DNA from 2 places in the Scytonema millei VB511283 genome. Region 1 is predicted to be linked to the other one. Evidence: predicted binding sites of a transcription regulator. Region 1 holds the regulator's gene; the other holds the start of a gene.
The links. The regulator NtcA, encoded in region 1, controls nitrogen genes in cyanobacteria. The targets are predictions, from matches to a motif close to TNTGTANNNNNNNNTACANA.
Positions count from the first base shown of each region.

Region 2: a site for NtcA is predicted at 2,909-2,928, ahead of QH73_RS19080 (cell division protein SepF). Genes of this name have one in related genera too.

Region 1 covers NZ_JTJC03000003.1:367,210-382,783, forward strand. Annotated here, with positions in the region: gene QH73_RS13420 (ABC transporter ATP-binding protein) at 1-1,089, opposite strand, end outside; gene QH73_RS13425 (BMP family protein) at 1,191-2,255, opposite strand; gene QH73_RS13430 (ureidoglycolate lyase) at 2,398-2,892, shown strand; gene QH73_RS13435 (NAD(P)-dependent oxidoreductase) at 2,897-3,778, opposite strand; gene QH73_RS13440 (DUF1823 family protein) at 3,971-4,339, shown strand; gene QH73_RS13445 (DUF4126 domain-containing protein) at 4,425-4,994, opposite strand; gene QH73_RS28800 (hypothetical protein) at 5,002-5,127, opposite strand; gene purB (adenylosuccinate lyase) at 5,134-6,429, opposite strand; gene QH73_RS13455 (SDR family oxidoreductase) at 6,693-7,553, opposite strand; gene QH73_RS13460 (peptide ligase PGM1-related protein) at 7,809-9,416, shown strand; one part of gene QH73_RS13465 (IS630 family transposase) at 9,609-9,914, shown strand; one part of gene QH73_RS13465 (IS630 family transposase) at 9,916-10,479, shown strand; gene QH73_RS13470 (hypothetical protein) at 10,648-10,812, shown strand; gene fabI (enoyl-ACP reductase FabI) at 10,995-11,771, opposite strand; gene ntcA (global nitrogen regulator NtcA) at 12,239-12,910, shown strand; gene QH73_RS13485 (hypothetical protein) at 12,934-13,086, shown strand; gene QH73_RS13490 (DUF3084 family protein) at 13,175-14,704, shown strand; gene QH73_RS13495 (pre-16S rRNA-processing nuclease YqgF) at 14,713-15,126, shown strand; gene QH73_RS13500 (DUF3146 family protein) at 15,194-15,457, opposite strand.
Region 2 covers NZ_JTJC03000005.1:322,773-338,346, forward strand. Annotated here, with positions in the region: gene QH73_RS19070 (DEAD/DEAH box helicase) at 1-975, opposite strand, end outside; gene proC (pyrroline-5-carboxylate reductase) at 1,205-2,086, opposite strand; gene QH73_RS19080 (cell division protein SepF) at 2,184-2,747, opposite strand; gene QH73_RS19085 (YggS family pyridoxal phosphate-dependent enzyme) at 3,123-3,797, opposite strand; gene pipX (transcriptional coactivator PipX) at 3,794-4,063, opposite strand; gene acpS (holo-ACP synthase) at 4,250-4,639, opposite strand; gene QH73_RS19100 (anthranilate synthase component I) at 4,725-6,374, opposite strand; gene QH73_RS19105 (energy-coupling factor transporter transmembrane component T family protein) at 6,376-7,377, opposite strand; gene der (ribosome biogenesis GTPase Der) at 7,482-8,840, opposite strand; gene QH73_RS19115 (galactose oxidase-like domain-containing protein) at 9,625-11,154, shown strand; gene QH73_RS19120 (hypothetical protein) at 11,274-12,191, shown strand; gene ubiG (bifunctional 2-polyprenyl-6-hydroxyphenol methylase/3-demethylubiquinol 3-O-methyltransferase UbiG) at 12,375-13,118, shown strand; gene QH73_RS19130 (phytoene desaturase family protein) at 13,253-14,800, shown strand; gene QH73_RS19135 (peroxiredoxin family protein) at 15,196-15,574, shown strand, end outside.

The DNA of each region.
Region 1 (15,574 bases):
AGGTACATTAGTAAAAGCTTTCAAAATCAAATTATTTGCAATACTAAATCCCATTATTAAACCCATTGTTTGACGATCTTCAGGGATGTATCCTACTTTTAATTCTCGAACTCGCTTTTGAGAATTCCATAACGTCACGTCTCGTCCGTCTAACAGAATTTTTCCAGCTTTTACAGAACGCAAACCCGCGATCGCATCTGCTAATTCTCGCTGTCCGTTACCATCGACTCCAGCAACACCTAAAATTTCACCTGCATGGAGTTGAAACGAAATATTTCTCACCGCAGCAACACCGCGATCGTCTTCCACTTGTAAAGATTGTACGGATAATATTTTTTGTCCTAGAGAAGCAACTGATTTATGTAACTGTAAAACAACTTCTCGCCCTACCATTAATTCGGCTAATTGTTGCGGACTAGAATCTTTTGTCGTGGTATTTGCTACGACTTGACCTCGCCGTAATATAGTTACAGTGTCGCATAAACTTATGACTTCTTCCAGCTTGTGGCTGATAAATATAATTGTTTGTCCTGCTGCTGCTAGTTGCTGTAAAATTACAATTAAAGATTCAACTTCTGACGGTGTGAGTACGGCTGTCGGTTCATCTAAAATTAACAACCGGGCTTTACGGTACAAAGCTTTAAGAATTTCTACTCGCTGTTGTACTCCTACTGGTAAATCTCCTACTTTTGCTTTTGGATCGACTTCTAAATTATAAGCTTGAGATAATTCAGTAATTTCTTGTTGCTTATGTCGCAAATTTAAATTAAAGCGATCGCCTGTTCCCAAAATAATGTTTTCTGTGACTGTGAGTTGCGGTACAAGCATAAAATGTTGATGAATCATGCCAATACCAAATTGAATTGCCTCACTAGATGAATTAATTTGAACTGGTCGATCTTCTAAATAAATTTGTCCGACATCCGGTTGATAAAGTCCGCTGAGAATATTCATTAAAGTAGACTTACCCGCGCCATTTTCTCCTAAAAGCGCGTGAATCGTTCCAGATGCAACACTTAAATTAATATTGTCATTGGCAACAAAAGAACCAAAGCGTTTAGTAATTCCTTCCAGGCGTAAATAAGTCATGAGAATAAGTCGTAAGCCGTAAGTCGTAAGTCGTAAGTCAAAATACTAATGACAAATGACGTAGGGCGAAGCCCTTCCCGAAGGCTATGACAAATGACGAATTATGTTGATGCTGTCTTCACGCATCGCGTTTCTTTTCCACCTTCCTGACAACTTTCAAATGTAATTTTATTATCAATAATTGCTTGTCTAGTACTAAGTACTTGTTTTTGTAATGCTTCTGGAACCATTTGACCGAACTTACCTAAATTTAAAATATCTGGTCTTGCTAAACCAAGGGCATAAGTTTGACCTTTAATTTGACCATTTTTTGCTTGTTCGGCAAGAAAGGCGATCGCCAGATCGATCCGCTTTAAAGCACTCGTTAGAACTGCTTTGGGCGCAATATTTAATTGATCGGTTGTATTGCCAAAAGCGTAAATTCCTTTATCGCTAGCTGCTTGTAATACTGCGGGAGACGAATTATCCAACCATTGATAAATCACATCTGCACCTGATGAAATAATTGCTAAAGTTGCTTCTTTTGCCTTGGCAATATCATTCCAATCGCCTGTAAAACTAGAACTAATTTGTACGTTAGGTTTAACAGATTTTGCCCCTAACTCAAATCCGCGTAATTCTTGTAATGTCGCCTCAAAAGATTGTCCGGCTAAATAAGCTAATCTATTAGATTTTGTCATTGATGCCGCAATGATGCCGCACAAATAGCTAGCTTGTAAATGATCGATGCGTAATGCAGCTACATTTTCTGCATTTACCGAACCATTCACGGCGACAAAAAACGTTTTAGGAAATTGAGTCGCAACTTGTTCCACTGCTGCGTCAAATTGTCCCCCGTGGGCGAAGACGACATTAAAACCGCGACGGGCAAAGTCTGACAAAGCCTCAGCTTGATCTGGTTGCGCGACTTGTTCGACGTAAGCTGTTTCCGCCTCTAGTTTTTGTTTGGCGATGTTTACGCCTTCATAGCCTGCCTGATTCCAAGCTTTATCCGATCTTACTCCAGGCAGGGCGATCGCCACCTTAAATCCTTCACCACCCCCCGCAGCAGTGGGGTTATTACTCGTTTGGGTAGGATTAGAATTGCCACAAGCCTTAAGTAACAAACTTGTACCCAATGCAGCCGAACCGTAGAGTAAAAATTTACGCCGACTGAGTTCTAACATACAGCGATCCCTCTAATTTATGAGTACCAATTTAGTTACTTATACGTTTTTTTTATTAAAAATGGTATTTTATAATACTTTAAAATGGTTTCTCTACTCCCTACTCCCTGTCATAATTAACAAACCACAGCAGCACAAAAAAATGACTACAGCAAATACAGTACAACAATTACAGGCTGAGTGGGTGACGCAGGAAAAATTTCAGCGTTATGGGCAATTAATTCTTCCCAGTAACGATGGTAGAGCTTACGATTCAAACGATGCTCAGCTAAATTTGCAAAATGGTATACCGAGATTTTATATTATGCGGTTACAGCGACGAGGGCGAAAATTTCATACAATAACTCGTCACGTACAATGCACTCAGTGTTTGGGTTCTTTAGAAGGAAAAGATTGGTTAATTGCTGTTGTACCTCCTCATAATGATGTCGATACACCAGTAATAGAAGAGATAAAGGCTTTTCGGATTCCTGGAAATTGTTTTATTAAATTAGCAGTAGGAACTTGGCACGCTGGACCATATTTCGAGCATGAAGTGGTAGATTTCTATAATTTAGAATTAGCCGATACGAATCTAGTAGACCATTTCACCCATAATTTTATTCAGAGCGATCGCTTGGAGTTTGAGATTATTTAGCTGCTTATTTTATCTCTATTCCCGCTTGTACTTCCAAAGCTTTGATTGCTGCTGACGCATTCTCCTCGCCCCAACCGTGATTTACCGCAGCTTTAACTGTCTCGCGGGCAAGTGCGATCGCGGGAATGGGAGAATTATTATCTTGAGCGAGTTGCGCGATTAAATTAGCATCTTTTAACAACCACTTCAAGGCAAAACTCGTACTAAAATCTCTTTGAATTAACGTACTTCCCATTCCATCAAAAATGGGTGATTTAAAATCAGTTACGTGCAAAACATCGAGTACATCTTGAGGATTTAAACCCGCTTTTTTGGCTAAGATCATGGCTTCCCCAAGGGCTTCGATTTGGGAAATCACAACTGCATTACCAACTAATTTCATCGTCGCCCCCATGCCCGTTTCGCCCATATAATGAATGGTTTCACTTAATGGTTCGAGGATGGTTTTTACTTTTTCAAAAACTTCTTTCTTTCCGCCAACAACAATCCACAAACCACCAGCCGCAGATTCATTTTTACTACCGAAAACTGGTGCATCGATAAATTCTACCCCTTTCTCTGCATATGCAGTTGCTTCCCGCCGACTTGTATTTGGGTGAACGGTACTCATATCGATCGCAATTTGTCCCTGATGCACCCCAGAAAGAATACCATCTGCACCAAAAACCGTATCTGCGATCGCTGCTTCATTGCTCAAACAATACATGACGATCTCGGCGTTGGCTACTGCTTGTCCTGGCGTGTCGGCTTGACTCGCACCTTTTTCTACCAAGGGAGTGCAGCGTTCTGGTGTCCGATTCCAGACTGTTACTGAGTGTCCGGCTTGAAGGAGATTACCCACCATCCCGCTACCCATAATTCCTAAGCCAAGATATGCAATCTTCATCAAATTACCTAGTTTGCGATCGTCTAAGGGAAACTTAGCTCGTTTTCACGAGAGTTCTCGTCTACATATTGGAGGATAATTTTATTAGTAATTGGTTGACAGTTGACAGTAAACGCTGCGCTACACTCCGTGAAGACAGTTGACAGTCACTAATAACTGATAACTGATAACTGATAACTGATAACTGACGATATGTTAATACCACCGCTTAATACAGAGACAATCTGGGCGATTCTGAACGAAGAAATTGACGATAATACGGTGAACCATCTGGTTTGGTACTATCTAGGCTACCGTTACGATGAGACAAATAATGTTTGGGATACTACAAATGTAGCTCCAGAATGGCGTGACGAGTATCCGAATACGCCCCCAGATTTTATTGATAGTCGTCCGGCTAGCGTTAAGCTGACTCGTTCGATTCCGTCAGAAAACAAGCAATTATTAAAAGAACAATTGGGTTTTAAAGGTTACAAAATCGGGGAATTTGGACCGCGCCAAACTCGCCGTGCTACGGCGGCTAACTGGTTGTTGAGTTATATGCAATTGCAGAAATCTTGAATTACAATTTAAAAAATTGCGTGTACGATGCTGGTAGGGGCGCACAGCTGTGCGCCCCTACTGATTATGCATGTTAATTAATTCTCTAGCGATCGCGACGCGATTGATATTGCCTAAGATACCATTGCCTTAATTCTTTGTAACTGTTGACAGCTAACCCCAAAAGAATCAGCGCTACGATACCTCCTAATTGTGGTGCTGTCAAAGCTAAATAAACGAGGAAAATACATAAGCTATCTTGCAGAAAAGATACCCAAAGAGGAAAACGATTCCAACGATAAAACCAACCAGCTTGGATCAGCTGTAAGAGTAAAGCAACAAAACCACCAACTAAACCAATCAAAATTTTTGATAGATCTTGAGTTGGTGCGATCGCTAATATTGCTCCGATAATTGGGCAAAGTGGTAAATATGCGATTTGCAGCAAACGCTGACCGAGCAAATTTTTTGAGGCGATTAACTCAATTAAACAACAACTTATTAGAATACCTAACACGACTGGCGGATAAATGTTAGATAGAATGGGAACGTTGTACCAAAAATTTTCTCCCTGCAACAATCCTAGAACCAGCAAAGGCAAAGTAATTCTAATTCCCGCCGCCGCCGAAATCGAAAGCGCCGCTAAAATTTCTACTATCGCAGTGTCTAAACTCAATTAGTTTTTAGTGGGGAGTCGGGAGTCGGGAGTCGGGGAGAAGAGAGCAGGCGTTGCTGGGGGAGCTGAGGGAGAAAACAGAACTCATCACTAGCCACCAGCCACCAGCCACTAACCAATTACCAACTACCATTTACCATTAAATCCCTAATCTTTGATATACCTCTTCTAAATGTTGCAAATGGTGTTGGGGATCGAAACAAGCTTCAATTTCTTCAGGTGAAAGTGTTTGGGCGATCCGAGGCTCTTTTGTCACCAAATCGTGAAAATTCCCTCCTGGTGTGTTCCAAGCTTGATGGGCGCAAGATTGAACGATCGCATAAGCTTCTTCTCGGCTCATGCCTTTTTCAATTAAAGTTAATAGCACTCGCTGACTGAAGACAACACCCCCGTAAACATTCATGTTTCGCGCCATGTTTTCGGGATATACCAACAGATTTTGCACCAAATCGGTTGTCTCCTTCAACATAAAATGCGTCAAAATGCAAGCGTCTGGTAGCATGACTCGTTCGACGGAACTATGGGAAATATCGCGTTCGTGCCATAAAGCGACGTTTTCTAAAGCTGCTACAGCCGCAGCGCGTACCATCCGTGCCATTCCCGTGAGGCGTTCGGAACGGATCGGGTTGCGCTTGTGAGGCATGGCGGAGGAACCTTTTTGCCCCTTGGAGAAATATTCTTCTACCTCAAGTACATCCGTACGTTGGAGGTTGCGAATTTCAACGGCAAAGCGTTCGATGGAGGCAGTTAAAAGGGCTAGATGATTGACAAAGTTGGCGTGGCGATCGCGAGAAATGACTTGAGTTGAGGCTGTATCTGGCTTGAGTCCGAGTTTGGCACAGGCGATCGCTTCTACGCGCGGTTCGATGTTGGCATAAGTTCCGACCGCACCGGAAATCTTACCCACAGCGATTTCTTCTCGCATCTTGGTGAGGCGTTCTTGGTGGCGCAAGACTTCGGCTAACCAACCAGCTAGCTTAAAACCAAATGTAATTGGTTCGGCGTGAATTCCGTGCGATCGCCCAATTGCTACCGTGTGACGATGCTGCTGTGCTTGTTTGCGGATGGCAGCGATGACATCTGCTAACCGTACCAAAATCAAATCTAGACTAGCGACGAGTTGTAGCGCCAATGCTGTATCGAGGACATCCGAACTTGTCATGCCTAAGTGGATGTAGCGCCCTGCATCGCCTACATATTCATTTACGTTTGTCAAGAATGCGATGACATCGTGGCGAACTTCTGCTTCAATTTCTAAGATTCGCTGGGGGTCAAAATTTGCCTTGGCTTTGATTTCTGCTACTGCTGCTGCTGGGGTATATCCCAGTTCTGCCTGTGCCTCGCACACTGCAATTTCTACTTGCAGCCACGTTTTAAATTTATATGTCTCCGTCCAGATTTCGCCCATTTCGGGCAGAGTATAACGCTCGATCACGACCGCCACAGAATCCAACTGTCATATTTTACCAGGAAGGGAGCAGGGAGCAGTTATCAGGGAGCAGGGAGCAGGGAGCAGGAAGCAGTGAAAAGAGAGCAGTGAATCCTGACCAGTAAATCCTGACCAGTTAACAAGCCACTACACTCCACACCCCACACCCCACACCCCACACCCCACACCCCACACCCCACACCCTATTTACTACTAGCCACTCCCGACTCCCGACTCCCGACTCCCGACTCCCCGAAGGATCGCATGTTTTACCCGTTCACAACCGTACCGCCGTTGGGATGAATGACTTGACCTGCAATATAGGAAGAATCATCTGAGGCAAGAAATACGTAGCTGGGGGCAATTTCCTCTGGCTGTCCGGGTCTTTTCATCGGGACTTGCTTACCGAAATTGGCAACTTTATCCTCTGGGAAAGTTGAAGGAATGAGAGGAGTCCAAACGGGACCAGGGGCAACAGCATTGACGCGAATGCCTTTTTCAATCAAGCTCTTGGATAGCGATCGCGTGAAGGCAACGATCGCGCCTTTGGTGGAAGAGTAATCTAACAGTGTTGGATTGCCTTGATATGCAGTGACAGAAGTTGTATTGACGATCGCGCTACCTTCTTTTAGGTGGGGCATTGCTGCTTTTGTCAAGAAAAACATGCCAAAAATATTGGTGCGGAAGGTACGTTCCAATTGTTCGGCGCTAATCTGCTCGATACTTTCTTGAGGATGTTGTTCGGCGGCGTTGTTTACTAAGATATCTAGCTTGCCAAATTCATCAACTGTTTGTTGTACGGCTTGCTTACAGAAGTTTTCATCGCCAATATCGCCAGCGATCGCCACCGCCTTTTTACCTTGTTCTTCTACGAGACGCTTTGTTTCTTTCGCATCGTCGTGTTCGTTTAAGTAAAGGATTGCCACATCTGCGCCTTCTTTAGCATAAGCAATGGCTACTGCTCGTCCGATGCCGCTATCACCGCCAGTAATTAGCGCTACTTTACCCTGCAACTTCCCGCTGCCACGATATTTAGAGTCATCGGCTTTGGGTTGAGGAGTCATTTCAGACTCTTTTCCTGGTCTTTGTTCTTGCTGTTGAGGAGGTTGTAACGGTTGTTCTTCTGGCATAAACTTTCCCTTAATTTTGTCATTTGTAATGTTTTCACTCCGCTTAAATTTAGCTAATTGTTCGAGTGCGGTTATTCAGTCTGAAGGTGGAAACAGATACAGAACGCGATCGCTCTTTTGGTGTATGAATATTTGTGTCTGCAATACTCAATTGTTGAGAATTATTGATTGCTCCTTAGGACATATATTGCAAAAAATGTGGTTGTAGTACGATCGCAATTAGCGGGATCGCCAAGGATTGAAGGGCAAAGGGCAATGCAAATATTAGACCGTCATCTATCGACACAGGTAGAAACATTTCGTCAGTTACAAATGCAGTTGCGCGATCGGTGGAAAAATGTAGAAAGCTTCGATCGAAGTGACGGAGATATTTTAGTCATTCCCTCTCTGAGTGTCGATCAGCGAGAGATTCAAAAAATTGAAGGCGTGTTGCATTACGAAGAACGCCTGTTATTTTCACTGATTCGCTTGCAAAATCCCCGCACGCGACTGATTTATATTACATCTCAACCCCTACATCCCAGTGTCATCGATTATTACTTACAACTGCTACCAGGCATTCCCTTTTCTCATGCCCGCGATCGCTTATTACTCTTATCTACCTACGATTCTTCCTTCAAACCGCTGACTCAAAAAATTTTAGAACGACCCCGCCTGATCGAACGAATCAAGCAAGCATTGCGGCGGGATCAATCGTTTATGATTTGTTACAACACTTCCCCTTGGGAACGAGAATTATCTCTCAAGTTAGAAATTCCTCTTTATGCTGCCGATCCCGACCTCACAATTTGGGGGACAAAAAGCGGCAGTCGGCAAATTTTTGCTGAGAGTGGCGTACCTCATCCCGATGGGTGCCACGATCGCCTCGATAGTGTAGACGATTTAGCCACAGCTACCGCTGAATTATGGGAACGCCAACCGCATCTCAAACGAATGGTTGTCAAATTAAATGAAGGAATTTCTGGCGAGGCAAATGCTCTTTTTGACCTGCAACCTTTACAGGAATTTGCCCCAGGAAAAATTTCTCATGGCGATCGCGTTGCTGCTATCAAAGATAGTTTACCTTCTTTGCGATTTCAAGCTGCCTCAGAAAATTGGACAAATTATGCCAGCCGCGTTCCCGAATTAGGGGCAATTGTCGAGGCATTTGTTGAAGGAGAAGTGAAGCGATCGCCCAGCGTTCAAGGTCGAATTTTACCTGATGGTACGGTTGAAATTCTCTCTACTCACGACCAAATTTTAGGTGGTCCAGACGGACAAATTTATCTCGGCTGTCGGTTTCCCGCTGACGAAGCTTATCGAGTCCAGTTACAAGATTTGGGCTTGAAAATTGGCTGGACTTTAGCGAAAAAAGGCGCTTTAGAAAGGTTTGGCATTGATTTCATGGCTGTACAGCAAGCTGATGGTAAGTGGGACTTGCAAGCAATAGAAATCAACCTTCGTAAAGGTGGAACGACCCATCCTTTCATGACATTAAAGTTATTAACGAACGGACGTTATGACCTTTCAACCGGACTATTTTACAGCCAACAAGGGCGAGCAAAATATTATGTTGCTACCGACAATTTACATAAGAAACGCTATCGAGGTCTGTTACCAAACGATCTAATGGATATTATCGCTTCCCACCGCTTGCACTTCGACACGGGAACAGAAACGGGGACTGTTTTTCATTTGATGGGTTGTCTGTCAGAATTTGGCAAACTAGGCTTGACAAGTATCGGTGACTCCCCACAACAAGCAGAAGATATCTATCAAAAGGTAATCAAGGTCTTAGACGGAGAGACAAAATCTCATCATAACCCTGCTGCTACTAATGCCCAGCAGTTTGTTCCCTTCGGTTGGCGATTGGAAGGAGGCTGATGAGGAAGCCTCAGCGAATAGAATTCGCAGCTACATAAGCGAAGTCCGCCTGCGCGGACTCGTAAGCGAGGTTTTTAACCCGCGCAGGCGGGTTTTGTTTGTGTAGTCGCGACTTATAGTCGCTCCCATACAAGATATAGCACTCGAAACAAAGATTAGGACATAATAGAGGAGAAATCAACGAGAGAAAAAATGCCAGCTCCCTATAGTTATGATTTGAGAACAAAAGTCATACAGGCAATAGATGGTGGAATGGGAAAAACCCAAGCCAGTAAAATCTTTAAAATTAGCCGGAACACCATCAATCTCTGGCTTCAGAAAAGGGAAGAAACAGGAGATTATCGAGCAGAAGATGGATATCAGCGAGGCTATGGCGCAAAAATTACCGATTTAGAAGAGTTTAAGGAATTTGTCCGAAAACATGGCAGTCGAACTCAAAAAGAAATGGCTTCTTCTTGGCAAGAAGAAATTAGTGACAGAACTATTGGCAAAGCTTTGAAGAAAATTAGATTTACTCGAAAAAAAAACTTACGGGTATCAAGAAAGAGATGAAGCCAAAAGGCAAGAGTTTCTCGAAAAGATTGGTCAAAAAGGCATAGAAGAGCGAGTATATATAGATGAGTCAGGAATAGATAATCGAGACGACTATGGTTATGGCTGGAATGAAAAAGGACAAAGATTCTTTGACTTGAAATCGGGAAAAAGAAGTATGAGAGTTAGCATTATCAGTGGTTTATGTCAAGGTAAATTGATAGCTCCATTCACATTTGAAGGCGCTTGCAATCGCTTAGTTTTTGAGCAATGGTTATCTGAAAAGTTGTTACCGCATTTAAAACCAGGACAGACTTTAATTCTAGACAATGCTACCTTTCATAAATCTGAGAAAATCCGAGAATTAATCGCCCAAGCAAAATGTGAACTTGAATACTTACCGCCTTACTCTCCCGATTTAAATGAGATTGAGCATTACTGGTTTCCGATTAAAAACCGAGTAAGGAAATCTCAAGGAACCATTGAAAACTTTCGTGAACGAGTAGATGCTTCTGTTCGTCTTGCGTCCTAATCTATACTTCGAGTGCTATATTAAGTTCTCCCTCAAAGCTTCACATCTTTAAGACTTTACAAACCCTGGCTAGTTTCTAAAGCTTTGATAATATCTACCCAGTCAAGTGGGCTAAAATAGCCAAGACTGACTAAGCTGGAAAAAGCTTAAATCTTCCACTTCAAATTTATGACAAACATTCAGCCAGTTCAATCTCTTTCCCCTACTAAATCAAGCGATCGCGTTGTCGATTACTTCACCAAGCAAGCTTACGAGATCGGTTATATGGCTGGATTTTTGGTTGCTTGTCTAGATGATTTTTGTAACTGGTTGGCGATGCTAATTTCAGAATAGTTATTGGCGATCGGTTACAGTTAATTTGGTTTTAGAAACAGATTTTATATCTCTAATTTGAAGCAAATATATCAATTTCATCTGCTCCCTACTCTCTGCTCTCTGCTCCCTATACAAGACAACTTAATACAAAAATAGTTTTGAGCAGTTTCGCCTACCCAGGTATTGGGTAGGTTTCTTTTTTACATACCCATAATTTCGTAACCAGCATCGACATATATCACTTGACCCGTGATACCGCTAGCTAAGTCGCTGCAGAGGAAAGCTGCGGTGTTACCCACTTCTGTCTGCGTCACCGTGCGACGTAAAGGAGCAACTTGCTCGACATGATGAATCATATCTAAGATTCCACCTACTGCTGAAGAAGCGAGGGTACGAATTGGACCGGCGGAAATAGCATTCACCCGGATGTTTTGCGATCCCATTTCAGAGGCAAGATACCGCACGCTCATTTCTAAAGCTGCTTTAGCAATTCCCATCACGTTGTAGTTAGGAATTACTCGCACGCCGCCTAAATATGTGAGAGTGACAATACTACCCCCTGCTGTCATTAGGGGTTTAGCAGCTCCGCTCAATTGCAGTAAAGAGTAAGCACTAATATCTAGAGCTTTACCGTAACCCGATCGCGAAGTACTGCTGATATCTCCGCTCAAGTCATCCTTGTTAGCAAAGGCAAGGCAATGGATTAGAATATCTAGTCTCTCCCATTTTTCTGCGATCGCCTCAAAGGTAGATTGAATCTGCGCTTCATTCTGCACGTCACAGGGCAAAAACAGGCTAGGGTTCAGGGGAGCTACTAGATCGGCAACTTTTGTTTCCATCCTGCCCCGTTCGTCTGGTAAATAGGTGATCCCCAGGTTTGCACCAGCTTTGTGTAACTGTTGGGCGATCCCCCAAGCAATGGAGCGGTTATTGGCTATGCCAGTGACAAGGGCGTTTTTTCCAGTTAAATCTAGCATACGAACTGTGTCAGGAAACTCATTAGCAGCATACACCTATATCAGTGACCAATTATCAGTTGTCAGTTATCAGTTGTCAGTTGTCAGTAGTTTTTCCTCTGTCCCTTGTCTCCCTTGTCTCTCTCTTGCCACTAGTCATTTAGTCACTCCCCGATCGCAACTTTTTCAAATCAATTAGCTAGAATTTAAGTAAAATTCCTTATTCTCGCTTAAGATATATTGGCAAGTAGTTTTCATGCTAAGTAATTGAGATTTGAGGACAAAATACTCTGCCATTTTTGCTTTAGAATCGATTTCTTTGCGGTCTATTCAAGTTTTTGTAGCTTTGAATACAAAAAAACTGGAAGATTCTGATTTAGATGCATAAAGAGCAGATCTTCTGGATTTTGACTCGATCGGTTTGTTGATGATGTTATCTGATGTACTCTTTGGTGTAGTCTTTACGGACATCTGGTTGGGCAAGGAATATGGTCGTGACGCAAGATAGACCGCTAGCACAGGTATTTCGGCAGGTAGGAGCTGGTTCGTTTCCACCAGTCGTAGAAGTATTTGAACGGGGCAAAACAATATTTTTTCCTGGCGATCCGGCAGAACGGGTCTATTTCTTACTCAAAGGCGCGGTGAAGTTGTCGAGAGTATATGAAGCCGGAGAAGAGATCACCGTTGCACTATTGCGAGAAAATAGCGTATTTGGCGTGCTGTCGCTGCTGACAGGCAATCGTAGCGATCGCTTTTATCATGCAGTGGCTTTTACGCCAGTGGAGTTACTCTCAGCACCAATCGAGCAAGTCGAGCAAGCGCTGAAAGAAAATCCCGATCTGTCAATGTTAATGCTGCGGGGCTTATCTTCGCGGATCTTGCAGACGGAAATGATGATTGAAACCCTGGCTCACCGCGATATGGGTTCGCGCTTAGTCAGTTTTTTGTTAATTCTCTGCCGCGATTTTGGTCTTCCCAGTCCAGATGGGATCACGGTCGATCTCAAGCTTTCCCATCAGGCGATCGCAGAAGCGATTGGTTCTACCCGCGTTACAGTCACCCGCTTGCTAGGAGACTTGCGCGATAAAAATATGATCTCCATCCACAAAAAGAAAATCACCGTTCACAACCCTGTCATATTGAGTCAGCAGTTTACTTAGGGGCGAGGAGCGAGGAGTGAGGAGTGAGAGGACGAGGAAGATATGGGGGACAAGGGGGACAAGGAGGACAAGGAAGCAGGGGAGCAGAGGAGCAGAGAAGCAACTACCAACTACCAACTACCAATTCCTTACACCCTAAACCCCACACCCCACACCCTTTCTTCACTGGTCACTGATAACTGATAACTGTTAACTGACAACTGACTCCCTACTCCCTCATTATTAGGGTAGGCTGTATCTGGATGATGTAAATCGCAGCAAGAAATGTCCACCGGATTCATCTGGATTGCAGCAATTATTATTTTGGGGGGTGTAATCGCGACGGTGGGCGATCGCATCGGCACGAAAGTAGGCAAAGCGCGGCTGAGTTTGTTTAAACTGCGTCCCCGTAATACGGCTACTTTGATTACCATCTTGACTGGAATGGTAATTTCTTTTTCCACTTTGGGGGTTTTGCTAGCTTTTGACAAGCGGTTGCGAGATGGGGTCTTTGAGATTGGTAGGGTACAACGATTGCTGGAATTAAGGCGACAAGATTTAACCGAAACTCGACAGCAGTTAGAAACAACTACCAAAGCCAAAACTCAAGTCGAGCAAGAACTGACTCAAGCCAGGGAAGAACAGAAAGCTCAGCAGATAGAAGCTCAAAGACAGCAAGCAGCAGCCCAAAAGCGGTTGAAAGAAATTAATCAATCTTTACGGGCAGCCTTAACTAAACAAATACAAACCCAAGCTCAACTCAACCGCACTCGCGGTCAGCTCGAACGAATTTCTGCCCAATATCAGCAAGCGCAAGCGCAGCTGAACACGGTGACTGGACAAGCACGCAGGCTACGACAAGAAATTCAACAGAATCAGAAAGAACTGCAAGCATTAGTTGCCCAACGAAATCAACTTAAAACAAGAATTAGCCAGCAAGACCGAGAAATTGCCAAATTAGACGCAGAAATTCAGCGGCGAGACCTGAGTATTGCCCAAAGAGAAGCTTTACTGAAAGATTTGGAAAAAGAAGCAATTGCTTTAGCAAGGAACTTACAACTGCTGCGCCAGGGGAATCTTGCATTAGTCAGGGGTCAAGTCCTAGCGGCGCGGGTAGTGCGCATCGTTCGCCCTTCAGCCGCTCGTCAAGCTGTCGAAGAAATTTTGCGCGAAGCTAACCGTAATGCTATGAATCAAACTCAACCTGGAGTAGAAAAAATTTCCCAAAGGGTTGTCAAAATTTCGGAAAAACAAGTCGAACAGCTCATCAAGCAAATTGACGATGGGCGAGATTATTTCGTCCGCATTCTCGCTGCAAACAATTATGTGGTCGGGGAAAGTTCGGTGCAAGTTTTTGCTGATGTGGCGCTGAATCAACAAGTCTTTAAACCTGGAGAAGTATTATCTAGAATCGAAGCGAACCCAGCAGTAATGACAACCAGAGAAGTGAGACAACGCATAGATTTGTTGTTAGAAGCTGCTAAATTTAGCGCTCAACGTGCTGGAGTGTTGGATGAGAATCTCCTAATTGCCGACAATCGTATCCAAACCCTAATTCGCTTTTTCGAGCAACTCCAGAGCTACGATCGCCCATTAGAATTAAAAGCGATCGCCGCTCAGAATATTTACACTGCTGGACCTATAGCTGTCGAGCTACTGGCAACTCAAAACGGACAGGTGATATTTAGTACTCAACAGAGTTTACCGCAGCCAACGGAGCAGGGAGCAGGGAGCAGGGAGCAGGGAGCAGGGAGCAGGGAGCAGGGAGCAGAGGAGCAGGGAGCAGAGGAGCAGGGAGTGGGGAGTGGGGAGTAGGTATGGAGATGCACTCAACTGTGATATTAGGCTTCGATCCTGGTCGAGATAAATGTGGTGTAGCAGTGATGGGACTGGATGGTAATTTGTCCTACCATCAAGTTGTATCAGCAGCAGAAGCGATCGCTACTATTCAAGCCTTGCGCCAAAAATACCGCATCTCCCTGTTAGTTATGGGCGATCGAACCACATCCAAACAGTGGCAGCAAAAAATTAGTCAAGCACAACTAGAACCGCTAACCATAGTCATGGTAGACGAACGCAACACGACTTTAGAAGCACGCGATCGCTACTGGCAGATGTATCCTCCAACTGGTCTTTCTCGCCTCATCCCGCAGGGAATGCGTCAACCCCCACGGGCGATCGACGATATTGTAGCAATATTGCTGATTGAAAGATACTTGTTAAGTCGTAAGTCGTAAGTCGTAAGTCGTAAGTCAACAGTCACTTACTACCAACTCCTCACGAATGACAAATGACAAATGACCATTAAATTTCTGCCCGAATTTTAAATGCATAATCTCCGCCTGGTTCTAGCTGATAGTCGCGTTGCTCTAGAAAGCGACCAAGAGGTTCTTGGATCAATGCCCGTCCTTGCGAAGGTTTAACAGATAACTCGCCTCGGTGAAATTGCCACTGGAATTGCCACTCAAAATTACCAGCGCACACTTCTCCTTCTAGCAAACCATGCTGCCAAGATTGTCGTGTAATCCGAACGTGGGCAACAGTTTCTGGTAATCGTTTACGACTCACAATGATACTACCGTTATGAAATGCTTTCCGAATGACTTACTTCCCACAATACCAAAACCAACTTATAGGATCGAAGAGGCGAAAGCGATCTTTCTAACGAAAGAAAGTGAGTCTTGA
Region 2 (15,574 bases), on a different contig from region 1:
CGCGTGGTGAGCGGCAATCCCGCGATAGAGTGGTTCTACTTGTCCGACACGTCCTGCATCTGGGTTGCGGCGCAAAAATTCATCAATTTGGATTTTGAGTTGAGCCGCTTCTTCTGGATTAACTAGCGTTACGCCTGCCAGTTCCTCGACGGCTTTATCGCAACCGCGACGGCTGAAAATAAAGTAAATGGCTGGTAGCATATCTCTAGAGTAGAGATGCCCCACGGTGTCAATTAACTTAGGAGTTTCCGGTCTGGGTCCCTGCTTTCTGTCGCTACTACCCTTTTTCGGTCGCAGTCGCGGATTGAGTTTTCCAGTCTTGGGATCGAGTAAAGGAAATATTCCTTTAGGATTGCCAAAATAAAATTCGAGCGGGACGGGACGAAATTCAGAATAGATTAGTTCTGTGGGTCCATGAACGCGACAGATCCAATCTGTCAGTTGGTCGCTATTGGCGATCGTGGCTGAAAGTGCTACCAGTTGAATATCTGGCGGACAATAAATAATAGATTCTTCCCATACTGTCCCCCGCTGGCGATCGTTCATGTAATGGCATTCATCCAAAACCACCGCTTCTACACCTTCAAGGGATGTTCCCACTTCACCAATGGGAGTACCGTAGAGCATATTACGAAAAATTTCCGTAGTCATCACCAAGATTGGTGCATCACGGTTGATCGAAACATCGCCTGTTAACAATCCGACCAAATCTGCCCCAAAGCGATCGCGAAAGTCGCGTAATTTTTGATTCGATAGCGCTTTCAGCGGCGTAGTGTAAAAAACTCTCTTGCCTCTAGAGAGGGCGCGATAGATCGCGTATTCCCCAATTAAAGTTTTGCCAGAACCCGTAGGCGCACAAACAACTACGGAGCGATTGGCATTCAGTGCCGCGATCGCCTGTCGTTGGAACTCATCCAGCTCAAACGGAAAGATACTCTCTAGATTTAGGTCAGCTTGCAGTTGGGGAATTTTCACTCAATAATTTATTCAACACCCTTTATTAATAGGGTAACCAATCTTGGAAATTTAGGGAGCAGGGACGAGCTGGGAGCAGGCAGCTGAGGAAGCTGAGGGAGCAGAGGGGCAGAGGAGCAGAGGAGAAATACAAAATTCTCCACCCCCACACCCTTTCTTCACGCACCCCACACCCTACACCCTACACCCCACACCCTACACCCTACACCCCACACCCTTTCTTCACCACTCACTGATTCCCCAGTTCTCGCGATCGCTTTGTTGCAGCAACTACGGCTTCAATTAGGGCAGAACGAAAGCCTGCTTTTTCTAAGGCTGAGACTCCCGCGATTGTCGTTCCGCCGGGGCTAGTGACGCGATCTTTTAATTCGGCTGGATGAATGCTTGTTTCTTGCAATAGCTGCAACGTGCCTTTGACGGTTTGCTGGGCGAGTTGGTTAGCAATATTTCGGGGTAAGCCTGCGGCTACGCCACCATCGGCTAATGCTTCTACTAAGATTGCGACATAAGCTGGACCCGAACCAGAAAGCCCCGTAACGGCATCCATGAGGGATTCTGAGACTTCTACAACTTCTCCTACTGCTGAAAAGAGTTGCAGGGCAATTTGTTTGTGAGAGTCGCTGGTACGAGCGCCTAAAGCGATCGCCGTCATACCTACACCAACTGTAGCAGGGGTATTGGGCATTGCCCGAATCACTGGTAAATGAGAAAAAGCCGCCTCTAGCTGCTGTAAGGTTACGCCTGCCATGATGGAAATTATCAACGGCAATTGTGTTGTAGTAGGGGCGGACATTTGTGCGCCCCTACTGGATACATCTGCTAAGTCTTGGCTAATTGCTGCAAATATCTGCGGTTTTACTGCCAATACAACTGTATCTGCCGATAAGACTTTGGCATTTTCTGTTGTTACTTGAATGCCATATTGTTGCTGCAAAAAATTGCGACGTGACGGCTGCGGTTCGCTGGCTATGACTTCTAGAGGTTGATAAATTTGCCCACTAATAAGGCGGGATAAAATGGCTTCTCCCATTACCCCGCCACCAATAATACCTAACTTAATTGACGATTTTTCCATAGCGATCGGCTCATAGCTATCAGTCTGTTTTGTCATTTGTCATTTGTCGTTTGTCATTTGTATTTCTTGATGTTTGTAACCAATGACTCATGACTGATGACGATTGACCGTCTAGGAGCTGAAGAACCGTATTTTAGCCAGATTGAGCTATTCTAGTCGATTCAGCCGTCCATGCGGGTGCGGGTGCGCTCATGCGCTGGGGACGTGTTGGTACGGCTTGTGGGAGGTCGTGACCCAATGTTCCTGGGGTTGTAACCTGAACGCATAGCGGTGTAAATAGGAAGATGCTTTCACCCACTCGCTCTTGATGTCCGTCCATAGCGTAGGTTCCGCCAGCCACAAAATCTACAGCGCGTTGTGCTTGGTCTGGTTCCATCATTGTTAAATTTAACACTACCATCTTGCGATCGCGCAGAGCTTGAATGGCTTGTGGCATTTCCTCAAAGGAACGCGGCTCCATCAGAACTACTTCGTAATTACCGTTCAATGCTCCATGCATATCAATTACATTCCCTTTACCACCTGCGTTAACTTGATTCCAACGACGCTGCTGGCGCGTTTCTTTTTCTGGCACAGGGGTAGGTTCGGGTGAGTATGCCTCATCCCCTGATTCTTCAATATCATCGAATTCGTCTTCGTATTCGTACTCTTCGTTAGTACCAACGAGCCAATGCTTTAACTTAGAAAACGTACTCACTTCACTCTCCCTTGCGTTACACGCTACAAATCTACTGGGAAAAACCGTTTCGAGCAACTACCAAATAAGCAATGATTTAGGAAGTTGGCGTTCATGTTATCCGCCTTTTTGAGGTTTCACTGCGAATCTTAGCAATTCTTGAAATTTGATAAATCGCCTATTTTGTAGTCAAATTTACAAGTTTCGGCTATTTCTCAGCTAGAATTTTGACTTCACAGTATACAGTTGTCAAGTCTATTTTTCGGAAATTTTTAATATTCACTTTGGTTTTTCTTCCAAAAGTTATTTGACATGCGAAATAATAAATTAGAAACTGAGGACTAAGAATTATCTGAGAAGTCAACCGCTCTCTGCTCCCTGCTCCCTGATAACCGGTCACTGATAACTGCGATCGCCAAAAATTATCCGTCCTAAACGTACCATTGTTGCTCCAGCTTGGACGGCTAATTGGTAATCGTCAGACATTCCCATTGATAGCTGGTGCATCTGAAGATTAGACCAGTGTTGCTGCCGAATTTTATCGGCTAAATCGCGAGTTTGCTCGAAAACATTGAGGATTTCGACATCATTCAAATCTAAGGGTGGAATTGTCATCAAGCCTTCGATTTGCAGGTTGTGACAGCGATTTAATTCTGGTAAGCTGGCTAACAAATCGGGAATAGTCCAACCAGACTTATTTGGATCGCTGAGAATTTTGACCTGCAAACACACTTGAGGACGGCAAGATAGCTCTTGTGCCAGTCGGTCTAGACGTTGAGCTAACTTTAAGCTATCGAGAGAATGAATCCATTGAAAAAGTTCTACAGCTTTTTTGGCTTTATTGCTTTGCAAGCTACCAATTAAGTGCCAAGTGATGTCTGGTAAATCTTGTAACTGCTGCTGTTTGCTAGCGGCTTCTTGAATGCGACTTTCGCCAAAATCCCGAATTCCGGCTTGATATGCTACTCGCATCGCTTCTACGGATACCTGCTTGGTGACGGCGATTAACCGGACGGTAGCTGGAAGTTGTTGACGGATAAGCGCAATACGTTCGGCAATCTGAATAGTCATTGGAAGGTGGCTTGCAAAGTCTTCTGTAATCGATCGTACTCTTGATATTGACCGTTACGACGTAAGAACCGCAGTCGAGTCTCCAATAGTAAACGAGCTTCAGAGCGGCTCACTGGCTCGAATTTCATCCCTGAAGCTTCAAGTGTCACCAAAAAAAATAAGCGCTGGGCGTAGAGCGTGGTGAAAAGTTCTTGATGTTCCTCCAAAAGGCAGATGCGGAATAACAACCCAAATGTAGGATGATTCAAATAATTTTCTGTATTCATCAACGGCGATCGCAGCTTAAAACATGTATTTTATGGCAGTGAAGGATATCAATTGTCTAAATTTGTAATTTGTATTTCATTATTCACAATTTGTTTTAAGTTTATTGGGATAATTTCTAAATTCTTCTGTCTTTATGTAGAACTATAAAGTTGCTGGCAACGATCGCCTTGAGAATGCGACCGCTCCTAAGAACAGACGAGGATCGCCGTAGCGATCGCGTAATCTCCGTCATGGCTCAAACTCAACTGCCACTGCAACTGTCCCCAAGCATCTACGAGCGCTAACGCTCGTGCGTGTAATTGTACGGTAGGAACGCCGCTCGGTTGACGGCAAATCTCAACGTCAGTGTAGCCTACGCCCAGCCAGCCAGTCCCCAAAGCTTTGACCACAGCTTCTTTCGCCGCCCATCTACCAGCTAGTTTATTCATCGCATTACGACTAGGAGCATTTTGCTCGTAACGACAATCCAATAGCTCATTTGGCGTGTAGACGCGCCGCAAAAAGCGATCGCCAAATTGCTCTATAACCTTCTCAATTCGAGGAATGTAAATAATATCCGTTCCTAAACGTAGCATCAGTTGTCAGTTATCAGTGATTAGTGGCTAGTGGCTAGTGACTAGTTAATTCTTACTTACGATTTACAACTTACGACTTACGACTTCATTTTTCCGTTCTTTTCAAGGCGATGATTTGGGCTTGAGCTTTGTGCAAAGACTCATACCATTCTCGCTCGGGGTCGCTGTCAGCAACGATCCCCGCTCCAACTTGTCCCCAAACTTGATTGCGGGAGTCGGGAGTTGGGAGAGTGGCTAGTGGCTGGTGGCTAGTGGCGCGTGATTTTTCTCCCTCAGCCTCCTCAGCGCCCTCAGCTCTCTTACTCTGCTCCCTGCTCCCTGCTTTCTGCTCCCTGCTATACAGCAGAGTCCGAATCAAAATATTCAAGTCTAAATTACCGCGCCAGTCTAAGTAACCGCAGGAACCGTAAAACAAGCTGCGGCGGACTGGCTCCAATTCTTCAATAATTTCCATGCAACGGACTTTAGGACAGCCAGTAATCGTACCCCCAGGAAACACGGCGCGAATTAAATCGATCGCATTGTATTCTGGTTTGAGCGTACCAGTAATATTACTCACAAGGTGCATGACGTGACTGTATCGCTCAATCGCTAGTAATTCATCGACAACGACAGAACCCCATTCACAGACACGCCCTAGATCGTTACGTTCCAAATCTACGAGCATGATATGTTCGGCAATCTCCTTAGTATTGCTTAACAAATCTTGAGCTAAATCACGGTCTTGGGCGGGAGTAGCTCCCCGAGATCGCGTGCCTGCAATTGGTCTTGTTTGGACTTGGCGATCGTGTAATTGCACCAATCTTTCTGGCGAACAGCTAATGACTGCTCCCCAAGGAGTCTGCCAATAACTAGCAAAGGGAGACGGATTAATTTGTTGCAGTGCTTGATAAATTTGCCAGCTACTAGCGCTCGTGCTGGTTTCAAAGCGCAAAGAAAGATTTGCCTGAAAAATGTCTCCAGCTTGAATGTACTTTTTTGCTCGGCAGACAGCCGTTTCGTATTCTTCTTGATGGGTGAGTAGTAAGAATTCGGAATAACGCTGCGCTTCGCCTTCGGCTGACTGAATTCGGAATTCGCAATTATTTTTAACTTTTGACTTTTGACTTTTGACTTCTGACTTTTCAAGTCGCTCTTGTAAATCGTCTAACTGCTGTGGTACGGAAACAGCCAGCCACAAAATTTGTTCTAAGTGGTCGAGAACGGCGAAACACTCAGGCTCGTACCAATAAGCAACAGGAAATGGTAAGGGATCTGATTTTACATAGGGTAACTTTTCAATCTCCCAAGCCAGATCGTAACCCAACCAACCCAGCCATCCTCCAGTAAAAGGGAGGGAGTCGGGAATCGGGAGTCGGGAGTCGAGTGAGTGGCTAGTGGCTAGTGGCTGGTGGCTAGTGGCTGGAATTGCTCCCCCAGCTCTTTCCCCCCCTGCTCCCTGCACCGAAGCGCTCCCTGCTCCCTTACATTCCAATAGCTGCTGCAAAAATGGCAAAATCTCCCCAACAGGTGGTGTCCACAGTTGCGGCTGTCCGTCGATAATGCGGGGTATGCCAGCACAGATAGAGTAACGCGCCAGTTGAGAACGATCTTCGGATGTGGGAGCAGGACTTTCTAGTAGAGTTGCGATCGCGTCTGGATTGGCATCGGGGCGAAATAGGGCTGCAAATATTTCAGAACCGCTACGTTGTTCTAAAGGAAGCGATCGCCAATACCAAGGCTGCATGGGTTTCATGTCAAATTTCACTGCCCCAAGTTAGGCGTATTCCCCAAAATGCAACCAAACACGCCAAGGCAATCCAGTCTCTAACAGTAAAGCGCAGTTGATGCCATTGGACGCGATGAGTATTCGGAGTGGTAAATCCCCTTACCGTCATCGCTTTAGCCATTTGTTCGGCTCTCAGGAGTAAGTTTTCTAGCAATCGTTCTGCCACTACCATCCACACCCGCAATGCTCCCTTGATGCCTAGCTTTTTCCAATTTATTGCCCGGGTTCGCACGGAACGAATCAGATTTTGCACTTCTTCCATCACCAGGGGAATAAATCGCAATGACAGCGTTAGAGTCAGCGCAATTTCAGTTACGGGCAATTTAAACCGTCGCAAAGGTAGCATCAAGCTTTCCAAACCTGCGGTAATTTCTTCTGGTGCAGTTGTGAGTAAATATAAATTCGTGCTGTAAATCAAAGTAAACAGGCTCGTACTCAAGCGCAATGCCAGCTCGACCGAGCGGCGCGTTACCGTAATTATCCAATATTGAAATAATACGTATTGGTAGTTGGTAGTTGGTAATTGGTAGTTGGTAGTTGGTTGACGTTGTCCCCCTTGTCCCCCTTGTCCCCTCTGCTCCCTGCTCCCTGCTCCCTGCTCCCTGCTCCCTGCTCCCGCATCAAACTCATTGCCCAAAACCAACATCTCACTCTGTTCGGCAGTTGGCAAGCGGGGTTGAGGATCTACGCCTAAACCGTCAGGACTTACCGCGCCCAAAATCAAGACGAAAAACGACAACGTGAGCAGCCAACCCATTTGTTGTCGCCAAACTCGCCAGGGAATCCCTGCTGTTAAAGTAATCAAAATGAGCAAGATGACTAAACTCACTCGGTATAGAGAGTTTGCCATAATTGGCGCTGCTAAAAAGCTGAGCAACCAAGCCAACTTCACCCTCGGATCGAGTCGATGCAGCCAAGCAATCGGTTGTTCTAGATATAACCCTATGGGTAGCGATCGCAGTAAGTCCATTGTGATAGAGAGCAGGGAGCAGGGAGAAGAGGGCTGAGGGAGCTGAGGGGGCTGAGGGAGCTGAGGGGGAGAATCTAATTCCGAGTTCCGAATTCCGAATTCTCCTACACGCGGGTAGCGCGATTTGTGCTTTTTTCTACGTCGCGGGCTTGTTTGCTACGCCAAAATAACCGGATCGGCGTGCCAGTAAAACCTAGTTGTTGGCGAAATTGTCGTTCGATGTATCGACGGTAGTTATCGTTGAAGCGCTTGGCATCGTTGACGAATAATGCGATCGCTGGAGGTTGAACGCTGACTTGCGTGCCATAATAAATTCTTCCTTGTCGTCCTTGGCGAGTTACTGGGGGAGAATGCCACCTCAAAGCCTCTTCGAGTACTTCGTTGACAACTGCTGTCGAGACGCGCCGTTTGTGAGATTCGGCGGCTCGGTCTACTAATTCTAAAATCTTTTCTACTCGTTGTCCGGTCATAGCACTGACAAAAATTGCCTCTGCCCAGTCTAGAAACTGCATCCGCTCTCGCAGATTTTTTTCGTAGTCGTAAATTGTGTATGTATCTTTTTCGATCGCATCCCACTTATTCACGACCAGAACGCAAGCCCGCCCTTCTTCAACTATACGTCCGGCGAGTTTTTGGTCTTGTTCGGTCACGCCATCAAGCGCATCAATGACGAGTAAAACTACGTCAGCGCGGCGAATTGCCTTAAAAGCACGATTGATGCCAAAAAATTCGGGTCCGTATTCGACGTTTTTCTTTTTGCGAATTCCGGCTGTATCGATTAAGCGATAGGTTTGACCCTGGTGTTCGACTACGGTATCGATTGAATCGCGTGTCGTACCGGAAATTGGGCTGACGATCGCCCGACTTTCGCCTACAAAAGAGTTTAACAAGCTAGATTTACCAACGTTCGGTCTACCGACAATCGCTACAGCAATCTCATTGGTTGGAGTAATTTCTTCTGGTTGGGGTAAGTGGGCGATCAGTTGGTCTAACAAATCTCCCGTACCGTTGCCATGAATGCCAGAAACAGCATATGGTTCGCCCAGCCCTAGTTCCCAAAACTGCGCTGCTTGCATCAGACCTTGTTCGAGCGATTCACACTTATTGACAGCAAGTAGCACGGGTAAGGATTGTTGCCGCAACCACGCCGCCACTTCCTCATCGGCTGGCAGTGGTCCGGTTTGACCGTCAACGACAAATAGCACTGCACTTGCTTCGCTCAAAGCTGCCATGACTTGCTGTCGGATCAGGGGTAAAAATTCGGTGTCGTCGTCGAAGACTAAGCCGCCTGTATCGACTACCAAAAATTCGCGATCGCACCAGTAAGCAGGCATGTAAGTGCGATCGCGCGTCACGCCTGGTTCGTCATACACAATCGCCTCCTGTACTCCAGCCAGACGATTAGCAAGCGTAGATTTGCCCACATTAGGGCGACCGACTATGGCAACAATTGGCAAAGGCATATAAGTGGCTGAAGCATCAAACTTTCATTGTAGCGACTCTCTAGAGTTTCGATCGCAACTTGAGTTGGCAGAGATTTTTTTGGCAAAATCTTTTTTTATGATTGAAATACTCGTTAAGTAAAGTAGTTTTTTTGATAAAACACTTAAAAAAACTAAATCAAATTCTGTTTTCCCCGACCGCAGATTTGCTGTATTATTCCTTTAAATAAATGAGTCAAAGTAGTAAGAATTGCCTCTTTCTAACTCTTGTTAGAGCTTGGCTATTTTCTCCTGCTTTTGTTTCAAAAAAGACAAAGTTTTTGCAAAGATTCAAGCCAAAGGTGCAAAATTTGCACGAATGAAATGTATGATTTTTCGATATAAACTTTGTCAAAAAAACAGTTTGAGTTTGACAATATGTCGTGTATATTGAGAAGATATTCGCGGATTAAAGTTGTTTTCAAACTTAACCGAGAAAATTGCCGATTGGCTCTCGGCAAGCATTTGGATGTTAGATCTACCACAAATCAAGAGTAAAGTTTAGGCTAAAAGCAGTCATCTAGAGTTTTTTGTCTTCATTTTAGGGCTGAAGTCAAGCAGAGACAAAACTAATTAATACAGATAGTTAGCACAGAGGCGATCGACGCGATCGCAATTAGCCATCAATTACAAGCAATAAGTTATGAGCTATTAGCTATTAGCTAATGGTGATAGAAAGGTGCGACACAATATCACCTCACTGTACCGATCGCTGATAACTGATAACTGATAACTGATAACCGACATCAGGAGGATACAAATTTAAGTGATTCAACACGAACTACTTAATTTACCTACCAAGAAATTTGGCACTGGGACGCTCATAGCCCAAGGCAGTGGTGTAGGTAGCTGGCAACTTCTGTCCTATCAAGTTCCGATCAACCCCGTCCATGCAGCATTACTACGAACGGGAAAAGTCTTTTTCTTCACTGGTTCGGGAAATAACCCCACGCGAATCAATTCTCCCTTCAACAGCGTGGTTTGGGATGTAAATAGCGGTACGTTTACCAGCCAATCGCCACCAACAGATCCATCTGGATTACCCATCGATCTTTTCTGTGCCGGACAATCGTTTCGCGCTGATGGTCGCTTAATGATTGCAGGTGGAACTCTGCAATACGACCCTTTCTATGGAGCAACCTCTGCTTTTTTATTCGATCCGAGTAACGAGCAGCTGACAGCCATAGCCTCAATGAAGTACGGTCGCTGGTATCCTACAGTCCTAACGCTAGGCAACGGTCGAATTTTTGCCTTATCGGGGCTGGATGTGAATGGCAATCTAGCGATCAACCCAGAAATATATTCCAGCTCTTGGAGAGCTTTTTCTCAAGCTACCAGTCCTTTCGAGCTTTACGCCCATCTGATCTTGACCGCTACGGGGCAAGTTTTTTATACAGGAGGCTATTTTGCCTTTAACAATGGTGTTTCCGCTCGCCTGCTCACCTTACCAGGAAACTTCAATCAAAGAATTACTGAAACGCCCGTAGGTGCATTGCAACAGCCTGACTCTGGCGCTCAAGCTGCTAGCGTACTGCTTCCACCAGCTCAAGACCAACGAGTCATGGTAATTGGGGGTGGAAATCCCAATCAGGCAACCAATAGAGTCAGTATCATCAACTTAAACGCAAGTAACCCTGCATATGCAGCTGCACCATCGCTCAACTTTGCTCGCAAGCACCACAATGCCGTAATTCTGCCCGATCGCACGGTTTTAGTTTGTAATGGGAGCGGATTTGATGAAGCTGGGAATGCTGCTACACTGACCGCAGAGATCTACGACCCGATCGCCAATACTTGGACGCTTACAGCTCCAGCTAACCGAGTTCGCCTCTATCACTCCGTTGCCTTACTGTTACCAGATGGCAGAGTTGTCACCACAGGTGGTAATCCCAGGCGGTTAAATGAATGCGATAGCAATGGCAACCTTCCAGGCAGTTCGCCACCGCTACCTTGTGAGGATAGGCAAATTGAAATTTACAGCCCGCCTTACATCTCGCAATCGCGACCGACAATTCAGAACGCACCCGCAGAAATCTCCCTGGGCAATACATTTACGGTTACGACCCCCCAAGCGCAGAACATCCAATGGGTCAGCCTAGTTAGACCAATGGCAACAACGCACGGACTAGATACAGAACAAAGGCTGGTAGATCTGCCGATCGCCTCTAGAACCAGTACTTCCCTATCCGTGACTCTGACATCTAATCGCAATATTGCCCCTGCTGGTTGGTACATGTTGTTCGTTAGCAATAACAGTCGCGTACCTTCAGTGGCTAGATGGATACGAATCAGTTAACAGTTAACAGTTAACAGTTATCAGTGGTTAGTGACTAGTGACTAGTAACTGGACTCAATTCTTGTCACCAGCCACTAGTCACTAGCCACCAGTCACGCACCACGCACCACTTATTTCATATGGAAATTAGAATTTCTCGTCGTCGGTTTGGACAATTGGCGATCGCCACAACTACAATTGCCGGATTTAGCTACCTGGCTAGCAAAACATCGGCACAAACGTCAGGTTTGGCGATCGCGGGTATTAGCTCTAGGGGAACTGTTACTACCCCAGATTCTAGTAGTACTGATGTTTCTAGTCCCTCTGTGGAAACGGGCGATGCCCCCGATACCTCTGATACATCCCAACAAGTCATTATTAGCTCGATTGACTTGCCAACAGGGAGAAGGCAGAGGGGGGTAACATCTGCAATGCCCACGGATGAGAGTATTAGCGGTTTTGCTTACTTAATCGACGGTACGCCTGTAGTTGCCATGACTCCCGCTAGAACCAGTAGAAGGAAAGGCAGAAACCCGACACGCCTCAGCTTTCCTGGGATATCTCGCGCCGATGTGACAGTTTCAGGACTTACACCCCAGCAAAGACTCGAAAGTTTGATGGTAACTTCAGATGGCACGCTGCTTGGTTTGGTTGCCAATAAGAACGGGACACCACCTGTAAGACTGGTAGAAGTCAACCCCAATACGGGAATTTTTAATGTCAGACTTAGCCTACCGTCTGACCAAAAATATAGTACCTTAGCAATCTGTCCCAACGGCACGATTTATACAACTTCCGTTGCTAACGGTGCTACTACTCTCGTCAGAATTAACTTAGCGCAAGCTAGTGTCACGCCGTTAGTACAATTGCGGTTGAATAATAACTCTTGGGGTAATGGCTTGCAAAGCCTACTATGCAACAACGCTAACCAGCTGATTGCTTTTGGCGCACCGAGATACGTACAACCAAATGCCCTTTATACTGTAGATTTAAGCAGTGGCGCTATGGCTAAGCTGGTAGACTTTGACGCTGCTAGAGTGGCAATGCGGACTGTATAAAGGTCATTGGTCATTGGTAGTAGACGGTAAACCCTAAACGCTAAACGCTAAACGCTTCACTACACTATGTGAACGCTACAACTCCCTTGCTTAAGCAAGCTACGCGAACGCTAAACTACGTGAAACCAGGTTACTGACAACTGACAACTGATAACTGATAACTGACAACTGATTTGTTTGCTAGTGAAAAAAAACAATTTAGAGTTTTACGATCGCAGTGCTGCCCAGTGGTGGCAACCTGATGCGAAAGTTTACGCCCTACACCGCCTTAATCCCCTTCGCTTTCAGTACTTCGATCGCCATTTAACCAATTGGCAAGGGCTGAGAGTTTTGGATGTTGGTTGTGGTGGAGGGTTTTCTTGCGAATTTTTAGCCGCACGGGGCGCAAAGGTTTTCGGCATCGATCGCTCTCAAAGTTGTATCGCTACAGCGAAAGCCCATGCTGCAACTTCTGGGTTCGAGATTGACTATCAGTATGGATATGCCGAAGATCTGCCCTATGCCGATCGCTATTTTGATGTGGTTGTTTGTGTCGATGTTTTAGAACACGTAACAAATTGGCAACAAACTGTCACGGAAATTCATCGCGTCTTGCAGCCTGGAGGAACGTTTTGTTTTGACACGATCAACAGGACTGTACAATCGCAGTTGATGATGATTTGGTTTTTGGAGGGAGTCGTCAAAGCGATCGATCGCGGGATTCATGACTGGGAGAAATTCATCAAACCAGAGGAGTTAACGAGTTTGATGCAACAGCAGAGTTTTACGAATATTGATATTAAAGGCTTTAGCCTATTTGGAAGTTCACCCTGGGATGCGATCGCTACTTTCTGGCACTACAAGAGAACGGGTAGTTTGAGGGCAAGCATTACAGATAATACGTCAGTCATGTATATTGGCAAGGCAGAAAAAACAGCGCGATCGTAAAAAACTGCTAAAGTCTAGCCCCGCGATCGCGTAGAGTGCGTCAAGATCGAAGCAAGTCAAAAGTCAAAACTCAAAAGTCAAAATGCTGGAACTTGAATTCAATCCGTGACAGCATATGACCGCAAACACTTAGTATGAAGCACTCTGTAGATATTGCGATCGTCGGCGCTGGGCATAATGGATTAGTAGCGGCATTACTACTTGCCCGTCAGGGATTGAACGTGTTGGTTCTGGAAGAAAAACAGGCGATTGGTGGGGCTTGTCGGACAGAAACACCTTTTCGTACTGCGCCCAACTTAGGTATTTCTACAGGCGCGTATTTATTGGGGTTAATGCCACCAGAACTACTAAAAATTTTAGATATCGATCTACCGACGATCCGGCGCGATCCTCACTATTTCGTCCCGACAACAGATCGGCGCTACCTACTGTTTGGTTCCGATACGGCACAGATGCAGCAGCAGTTTACTGGCTTTTTTTCAGAAGCTGACTGGCAAGCAAATTTGGCACTGCAAGAGGAACTGACACAGCTAAGAGAGGATATTGCCCCGACGTGGTTAGAGGAACCGCTATCGATAGAAGAGACAGCAGAAAAATACGTGCGATCGCACCTAAAATCTACATTTGTCGATCTGTGTCGCAAGTCTGTTGGCGAATATCTCGATCGCTTTGATTTTAAAAGCGATTTAGTTAAGGCAATGTATGCTGTCACCGATGGATTTACAGGAGTATTCGGGACTTGGGATACTCCAGGTACGGGAATGAATTTTCTCGTCCATAATATGTGTCGCCTCCCCGGAAGTGATGGGACTTGGATGGTGGTACGAGGCGGAATGGGGACAGTAACTAATCGTCTGGCAGAGGTGGCGGTGAAAGCTGGAGCCAAAATTGTTACAGGGCGTGGTGTAGATAAAATTTTAGTTTCTCAGAATGTAGCAACGGGTGTTGTGTTGCAGGATGGCACTGAAATTGCTGCTAACACTGTAATTGTTAACGCCGATCCATTTCGGATGCGTCAACTTGTCGGTACGGAGAATTTTGCTGCCGACTACAACCGCAGGCTAGATAGTTACTTGCGAGATGGCACAACTTTTAAAGTCAATATGTGCTTGCGAGAACTGCCCCAGTTTACTTGTTTGCCTGAAAATCAGGGTCAGTATGGGACGACGATTCATTTATTACCGGACGAATCGGAAGTGATGATGCATCTGTATCAAGCTTTTGCGGATGTGGAAGCGGGAAGACTGCCAGAATTTCCGACGATTGAATGGTACATTCATACAACTCTCGATCCTTCTTTACAAGACGGGCAAGGACATCATAATTCAGCTTTGTTCGTGCAGTGGGTTCCTTATGAATTACAAGGGACAACCTGGGAAGATGAGGAAGAGAATTATGTAAGACATTTGCTATCAATTTGCGATCGCTTTGCCCCTGGTACTTCCAATCTCGTTCAAGAAGTTTTTGCCCTCCATCCCCAGAGGTTAGAACAGCATTTTGGTTTGACACGCGGACACATTCATCACGTCGATAATTCTTTTGGGTTTAGCGATCGCTTGCCATATGCTACACCGATTCAGGGTTTATACTCAGCTAGTGCAGGTTGCCACCCCGCAGGTTCGGTAATTGGTGCGGCGGGACACAATGCCGCAATGCGAGTTATGCGCGATTTAGGATGCTAGAATTTGCCATTGTCCCCCTTTTTAAGGGAGGTTGGGGAGATCTAGATGCACGATATTCTTCTCACTTGTACACGGCAGTTAGCTAAGCTAAATCGATTCAAGAACTAGCTACAGCTTTACAGTGTTTTTTATTGTTTTAGCAGCGATCGCCTATCCCGATCTATAGCGATTCTATTTGAGTCATGAACCGATCGTTGTGGTGGTTGACTGTTAACAGTTGACAGTTAACCGTTAACCGTTAACCGTCAACCGTCAACAAGCAATATCCCAGATTCACAAATCATTTAGGCTCGCTATATATGGATTGAATATGAGTTCAAGCAGTGCAAAAATCATTATAGTTTTGTAAGATATATTTGTATAAAATAGAGTTTTGTGAAACGCTGCTTAGAAAAATGGTACTAACTTCAAACGATTTTAGCGGCTTACTCAACGAGCGTTTTTTTCGTAATTTCTTGCCAATTCCAGCTACTAGCGGTCTAGATTTAGGTACAATAACACCAGACTTTCGATTGCCAGATATTACTAATGGTAGAGAAGTTAAGCTTTCAGAATATCGAGGCAAGCAACCAGTTATTTTGGCGTTTACACGGATTTTTACGGAAAAGCAGTACTGTCCTTTTTGCTTCCCGCATATCAAAGATGTGAATGAGAAATACGATCGTTTTCGCGATCGCGGTGTTGAGTTAATAATGATTACGAGTACTGATGAAAAACAAAGTCAGATCGTCGTCAGAGATCTAGGTTTAAGAATGCCGTTACTGAGCGATCCTA